Pseudoduganella albidiflava: one gene and its partner. The protein of the gene in region 2 interacts with the protein of the main gene of each other region in a pairwise test. Links are inferred from orthologs where the notes say so. Each region holds a gene or a part of one and is shown on either strand. Other genes may lie near its edges.

Region 1 (3,231 bases), 3.2 Mb from region 2 along the record:
CCGATCAGGTCGTCGCTTGAATAGACGCGCATCGTACCGCCGTGCACCACGGCCACCACGCAGTCGCGCAATGCCGCCGAGGTCGAAGCGATGGTCAGCGCGCAGGGCAGGCCGCGCGCGACCTCCTGCGCGAAGGATGGACCCGACAGCGCGCCGCCGGCGATCTCGTCGCCCAGCACATCCCGGAAGATCTGGTGCGGCAGCAAGCCTGTTTCGTACTCGAACCCCTTGCACAGCCAGACCAGGTTCGGGATCGGCCGCCCCTTCAGGCTGTGCAGCAAGGGCCGCAGGCCGGCGACGGGCGTGGCTGCGATGAGCAAGCCCTCCTCGCCATCGGCAGCGCCGTCGCGCTGCACGTGGGCAACGGCCTCGTCGAAATCGGCTGTCACGCGCAATGCCGGCGGAAAGGGAAAACCGGGCAGGTAATGGGTGTTGTCGCGTGCGGCAGCCATGTCGGCCATCGCATCGGCGTTGCGGCCCCACAGGAGCACGTCATGGCGCGCGGCCACGGCGATGGCGACGGCCGTGCCCCAGGCACCGGCGCCCAGTACGGTAATACGGCGCCGGTTCGCTTGATTCTCTTGCATGTCGAATACCCCGGATACCGCAGCGGCGGTATCAAAAAACCCCGATACCGCCGTTGCGGTATCCAAAAACGCCTTACATCGCCGTCTCGGTATCCAATATCAGCGATACCGCCACGGCGGTATCAAAGACCCCAGACGTCGCTGCTGCGCACGAAGCCGTTCAAGCCATCGCGATGCCGCACCTTGACCCAGCCGTTCGCGCCGGGCTCGCCCAGCTCCAGCAGAACGCCCTTGTCGGCCGTAAATACCACGGCGGACGTGTCATCCTCGGCCGTGCGCACCTTCACGTTCGGTACGCGCACGATGACGTTGCGGCGGGAGGAGAGGCCGCGCGCGGGTGTCCAGGCCAGGTCGCCGGACATGTCGCGCACCTTGACCCAGTCGCCATAGGTCAGCACGACTTCCAGCGGCGCGCCGCGCGGCACGATGAACAGCTTGACGCCCTTGGTGGACGGGGCGTCGTACAGCACGGCGGGCGCCGCGCCAACCGTCTTGTAATCGGCAGCCCAGCTGGTGGTGCTCAGCAGCAGAGCGGCTCCTATTATCAAGCGGGTAATACTCATTGCTAAAAACTTTCGTCCAAAATGATCAAAGGCCACAATGGGCCTTTGAATGGGAGAAGCGGCTGCGGGAATTCAATCCGGGGATGCCCCCGGCCGCTCCCGGTTCAGCGATTACTGAACGGTGTTGGTGCCTTCGGCGGTCTTGGCTTGCTGTTCGGCGATAGCCTGCAGGCGCTGCTGGTAGAACACTTCGAAGTTGATCTCGGCCAGGTGGACTGGCGGGAAACCGGCACGGGTGATCAGGTCGGCGATGTTGGCGCGCAGGTACGGGTACACGATGTTCGGGCAACCGATACCCAGCAGCGGATCCAGCTGTTCGGCCGGGATGTTGCGTGCTTCGAAGATGCCTGCCTGCTTGCCTTCCACCAGGAACGCCACCTTGTCGGCTACCTTGGCGGTCACGGTGATCGTCACGGTGGATTCGAAGATGCCTTCCTGCAGGGGCACGGCGCCCACGTCCAGGGCTACTTCGATCGACGGAGCTTGCTGTTCCAGGAAGATTGCCGGGGAATTCGGCTGTTCCAGCGACATGTCTTTCAGGTAGACGCGTTGGATTTGGAATACGGGTTGCAGGTTTTCGTCAGACATGGAACGCTTTCAATGAATTGGACAGATGATTATCGTCGTCCGCCCCGAGCCGGTTGTGCTGGCCTGGATCAAACGCGTGGGCAATTGTAGCAAAACAAATATGCGGAACAGCCTTTTTTTGCCCCGCGTTGCATTTTTATTAATCGACGTAAATCGTCAGCCATTCAGCAGCGGATCGAGGCGGCCGGCCTGGTCCAGCGCATACAGGTCGTCGAAGCCGCCGACGTGGGTTTCGCCCACGTAAATCTGCGGCACCGTGCGGCGCCCCGTCTTCTGCATCATCACCTGGCGCTGCGCCGGATCGAGATCGACGCGGATCTTGTCGATATTCTTGATGCCCTTGCTTTCCAGCAGCCGCTCGGCGCGGATGCAGTACGGGCAGATGGCGGTGGTGTACATGGTTACTTGAGCGGTCATGGCGGTAATCCTTTCTTTACTTGGTGATCGGCAACCCTTGGGTTTTCCACGCTTCGATGCCGCCGTCGAGAACGACCACATCGGCGAATCCCGCCTTTTCCAGAATCTTTGCGGCGCCATAGGCGCGCGTCCCTTTTTGGCAGACGACCACGGCCGTCCTGTTCTTGAATTTGTCCAGCTCGCCGCTGCGCTTGGCCAGTTCCCCCAGCGGGATATTGCGTGCATCGGGCAGGTGGCCTTCACCGAAGGCGGCGGCGTCGCGTACGTCCACAATGGTGGCTTTGGCGCGGTTTATCAACAGTGTAACCTGCTGCGGCGTCGCCCTTTTGCCCCGTTGCGTGAGCGCTGGCCACAGCAGCGCGCCGCCCGACAACACGGCAATGCCAACGAGAAAGATATGGTCGAGGATGAATTTCACTTAGCTTCCATTGGTTGAAGTCAATCCGCGCATTATAAAATAGAAGACGAACAACGGCCCCGGCCGACGATTTCCTATCCTACCCTCCTGAGAAGATTGCTCTATGTACAAAATTGTTTTCATGCGTCATGGCGAGTCCACGTGGAATCTCGAGAACCGTTTCACCGGCTGGACCGACGTGGACTTGACCGAGAAAGGCGTGAAGGAAGCGAAATCCGCCGGGGAAGTGCTCAAGCGCGAAGGCTACACGTTCGACCTGTGCTACACCTCGGTGCTCAAGCGCGCCATCCGCACCCTGTGGCTGACGCTCGATGAAATGGACCTGATGTACCTGCCGGTGAAGAACGACTGGCGCCTGAACGAGCGCCACTATGGCGCCCTGCAGGGCCTGGACAAGGGCGAGACCGCCGCCAAGTTCGGCGACAAGCAGGTGCTGGTCTGGCGCCGCAGCTACGATATTCCGCCGCCATCGCTGGAAGAGGGCGACGACCGCGCTTCGTTCAACGACCCGCGCTATGCCGGCCTGCCGAAAGAGCAGATCCCGCTGACCGAATGCCTGAAGGATACGGTGGCCCGCGTGCTGCCGGCGTGGAACGAGGAAATCGCCCCGCAGATCAAGGCCGGCAAGAAGATCCTGATCTCGGCCCACGGCAACAGC
Region 2 (3,831 bases):
CGAACTGCGACGTCTTGATGCGGTTCGACGCGCTGGACGCCCGCGCCAGCGTGGGGTACACCTCGAAGTGCACGTGCGGCATGCGCCCCGCATAGCAGCCGGGGAAGATCGTGGTGAAGGTGATGTCGCCGTCGGCATCCGCTTCCTGTACCCCGCGCAGGTAGTTCTGGTTCGTCACTCCGCTGGAATACAGCGAGTAGTTGCCGTCGCGGTCGCAATGCCACAGGTAGACGGCGAACGCGTCGGCTGCGGCGCAGCTGTTGTTGGCGTTCACGATGTGCAGCTTGATGGTCAGCGGCACGCCGGCCGCCGTACCGCTCATGCCGCCGAAGCTGGCGCGGATGTCGCTGCGCACTACGCCACTCTGCGTCAGTACGTTGACCACGCCGCTGCCGTTGCTGTTGGTGCCGTCGGCCGGGTACGGGCCACCGGTTTCCTCGGGAATGACCGTGCAGCTGCCGCTGGTGGTCGTGCTGCCCGAACCGGTGGTCGTCGTACCCGTGGTCGTCGTGCCGGTGGCGATCGTGCCGCTCGTGCCGGTGTCGGTAGTGCTGGCTGCCGTGTCCGAAGAACCGCCGCATCCGAGGATGGGCAGCGATGCGGCGCCGGCCAGCAGCCAGCGCAGCGACTGGCGCCGGCCGGCCGTGGTGTGCAGCATCGTTTGCAGGTCTTCTTCCAGGCTGTGGCCGTGATGTGCCATGGCTTGCTCCTTGTCGTTATCGGGTGTTATTGCTCGGCTGGCCGCGGTCCACGCCCGTCGCGGCGCTGTGCCAGCGTCTTGCGCTGTTCGGCGCTCAGCACGGCCAGCACCTTCTGTTCGGTGCGCAGGTGCGACAGCGTGATGTTGGCGTCCGCCTGCGCCGCGGCCTGGGCCAGCTTCACGGCGGCGGCATCGTCGTATCGGACGGCACCGTGCAGGCCGGACAGCGCGCGGTCGACCTTGTCGCGCGCTCTGGCCTGTTCGCGCAGGTACGGCACCTGGCCATGGACGATGGCGAAGATCTTGTCCTGTTGCGCCTCGCTCAGGGCGATGCCGCGCAGGTAGGGCGGCACGCCGTCGAAGCCCCGGCCGGCATCCGGGCCATCGCCTGGGCCGCCGCCACGCGGCCCGTCTTCGCCATGCATGGCCGGGCCGGGACCGCGTTGCTCGTCCGCGCGCGGGCCGTCGCGTGGACCATCGTGCCGGCTGTCCTCCGGGCGTTCGTCGCCGCTGCCCTGGGCCAGCGCCGCCAGCGGCAGGGCCAGCACGGCGGCAAGCAGGAATCGTTGCAGGTTTGGTGTTGTGTTATTCATCAGCGCTCCTTCGGTGACAGGGAAGCCGCCATTCTGCGAGGGCGCCATGTAAAGCGCGGTAAGGCAGGGGTAAAACCGCGTAAAGAGCCCTGGAGAACGCGGCTGTAAAAGCGGGTAAAAGCCGCCGCGGCGCCGCCGGTTGCGCAGCTTGGACTGCTATCATGGCCGTTTTGCAGCCTGATGAAGAAGCGATGAGCAAGGTCCTGTTGATCGACGACGATGTCGAACTGGTAAGCATGTTCCAGGAATACCTGGAACAGGAAGGATTCGACGTGACGACCGCCCACGATGGCGAAGCCGGCACGGCGGCGGCCCTGACGGGGCAGCACGCGATCGCCATCCTCGATGTGATGATGCCCCGGATGAACGGCCTGGAAACGCTGCGGCGCATCCGCGCGGCCAGCCGCATGCCGATCCTGATGCTGACCGCGCGCGGCGACGATACCGACCGCATCGTGGGCCTGGAACTGGGCGCGGACGATTACGTGACCAAGCCATGCACGCCGCGCGAGCTGACGGCGCGCATCCGCGCGATCCTGCGCCGCACGGCCGGTACCCCGATGGACCAGCTGGCATCGGCCCCGCTGGTGGTCGGCCAGCTGACCATGTGGCCGGAACAGCGCCGCGCCGCCTGGGCAGGCACCACGGTGGAACTGACCAGCACCGAATTCAACCTGCTCGAAGTGCTGGCCCGCCATGCCGGCAAGCCGGTCAGCAAGAACATCCTGTCCGAGCAGGGCCTGGGGCGGCCGATGGCGCGCTTCGACCGCAATATCGACGTGCACCTGTCCAGCCTGCGCCACAAGCTGGGCACGCTGGCCGACGGCCGCTCCTGCCTGCAGACCGTCTACCGGATGGGTTACCAGCTGATCAAGGATTGACGTGGGCCGGCTGTTCTGGAAATTCTTCCTGTCGATCCTGCTCGCACAGGTGGCTGCCACGGTGGGCATCGGCGGCGCCCTCTGGCTGAAGAACCGCGCCGCGCAACAGGAACGGCGGCCCGCCATCGACACCAGCCCGCCCGCCGCGATGGCGATCGAATCGGCCGCCGCCACGCTGGAATTCGGCGGGCCGCAGGCGCTCGGCCGCCTGCTGGAGAACATGGACCGCCACCGCGTGTTCGCCGTGGACGACCTGGGCAAGGAACTGCTGGGGCGCATCGTCAACCCGGTGCAGGTGGCAGCGGCGCGGGCGGTGCTCGACAATGGCGATACCCGCGTAGTGCGCCGGATCACGCTGCCCAACGGCCGGCGCTACCTGCTGTTCCTGCCCGCGCAGGACCGGATGACGCCCCTGTACAGCGGCGATGCGCGGCCCCTGCTGGCCGGCGCGGGCATGCCGATGCCGGAAGTCGGCCCGCGCCCCCCGGGCCTGCGGCCGGGCTTCCCCCAGGGAGCGGCACGCCCGTATCCGGACCCGGCATCGGGCACGCCGGGCCCGATGCCGGGTCCGGACGGTCCGCGCGGCCGCTTCCAGCCGCTGACGCCCTTCATTCCGCTGGCCGCCGCCCTGGTGGCCAGCCTGCTGTTCGCCGCGCTGCTGGCCTGGTATTTTTCCCGTCCCATCCGCGCCTTGCGCCAGGCCTTCGAAGCCGCCTCGCAGGGTGACCTGGCGCCCCGCTTCGCCGGCGCGGGCCGGCGCGGCGACGAACTGGCGGACCTGGGCCGCGATTTCGACCGCATGACGGCGCGGCTGCGCAACCTGATGGATGGCCAGCGCCGCCTGCTGCACGACGTGTCGCACGAGCTGCGCTCGCCGCTGGCACGGCTGCAGGCGGCGATCGGGCTGGCGCACCAGAACCCGGCGCGGATGGCGGCGTCGTTCGGGCGCATCGAACGGGAGAGCGTGCGCATGGACAAGCTGGTCGATGAACTGCTTACGTTGTCGCGGCTGGAGGCGGGCGCGCTGTCCGGCACGCGCGAGGAAATCGACGTGGCCGAACTGCTGCACGGAATCGTCGGCGACGCCCAATTCGAGGCCACGGCCCAGGGCCGCACGGTGGCCGCGCAGGGCATGGCCGACGTGGTGCTGCTCGGCCAGCCGGACCTGCTGGCGCGCGCCATCGAGAACGTGGTGCGCAACGCGATCAAGCACAGCCCGGCGGGGGAAAACATCGTTGTCGAGGGCACCGTGGAGGGCGGCACGCTGCGCATCCGCGTGCTGGACCGCGGGCCCGGCGTGGCCCCGCAGGACCTGCGGACCATCTTCGAGCCCTTCTTCCGCAGCAGCGGCACCGAGAAGGACGTGGAGGGCCATGGCCTGGGCCTGGCCATCGCACGGCAGGTGGTGCAGCAGCACGGCGGCACGATCGGCGCCGCGAACCGGGATGGCGGCGGCCTGTGCGTGGAGATCGCGCTGCCGCTGGATTGAGCGCCGGCGCCCTGCCGCAAGCGGCAGGCTTCCGCAAAAGTTGCAAAAGTGGCAAAATGCCGATCATCGCCGTCGAACCCCACCGCGAGTCGCCGCATGTCCTTCTTTCCTCTGCCCGCTGTTTCTTCCCCCACGGCGCCCGCGCCAGCTGCCCGGCTGAAGACCGTT

What was found.
Region 1: the proteins of EYF70_RS13970 (region 2) and secB interact in binary tests that used the Escherichia coli proteins (3 or more experiments, as listed by UniProt). The link is inferred for Pseudoduganella albidiflava from one-to-one orthologs.

What each region holds. Positions count from the first base shown.
Region 1 is NZ_CP036401.1:6,606,031-6,609,261, reverse strand. What follows is about bases 1-2,811. They hold secB (protein-export chaperone SecB), read right to left. Parts: upstream 1,739-2,811; coding sequence 1,262-1,738; downstream 1-1,261. Other genes in these bases: gpmA (2,3-diphosphoglycerate-dependent phosphoglycerate mutase), read left to right, coding at 2,677-2,811; EYF70_RS27375 (rhodanese-like domain-containing protein), read right to left, coding at 2,172-2,573; grxC (glutaredoxin 3), read right to left, coding at 1,895-2,155; EYF70_RS27390 (SH3 domain-containing protein), read right to left, coding at 710-1,150; EYF70_RS27395 (NAD(P)H-dependent glycerol-3-phosphate dehydrogenase), read right to left, coding at 1-587. Also shown: more of gpmA, read left to right, coding at 2,812-3,231. UniProt on the Escherichia coli protein: One of the proteins required for the normal export of some preproteins out of the cell cytoplasm. It is a molecular chaperone that binds to a subset of precursor proteins, maintaining them in a translocation-competent state.
Region 2 is NZ_CP036401.1:3,366,726-3,370,556, forward strand. What follows is about bases 340-3,329. They hold EYF70_RS13970 (response regulator transcription factor), read left to right. Parts: upstream 340-1,484; coding sequence 1,485-2,174; downstream 2,175-3,329. Other genes in these bases: EYF70_RS13960 (intradiol ring-cleavage dioxygenase), read right to left, coding at 340-700; EYF70_RS13965 (Spy/CpxP family protein refolding chaperone), read right to left, coding at 727-1,293; EYF70_RS13975 (sensor histidine kinase), read left to right, coding at 2,176-3,329. Outside these bases: more of EYF70_RS13960, read right to left, coding at 1-339; more of EYF70_RS13975, read left to right, coding at 3,330-3,663; EYF70_RS13980 (PGAP1-like alpha/beta domain-containing protein), read left to right, coding at 3,760-3,831. UniProt on the Escherichia coli protein: Response regulator member of the two-component regulatory system CpxA/CpxR which responds to envelope stress response by activating expression of downstream genes including cpxP, degP, dsbA and ppiA.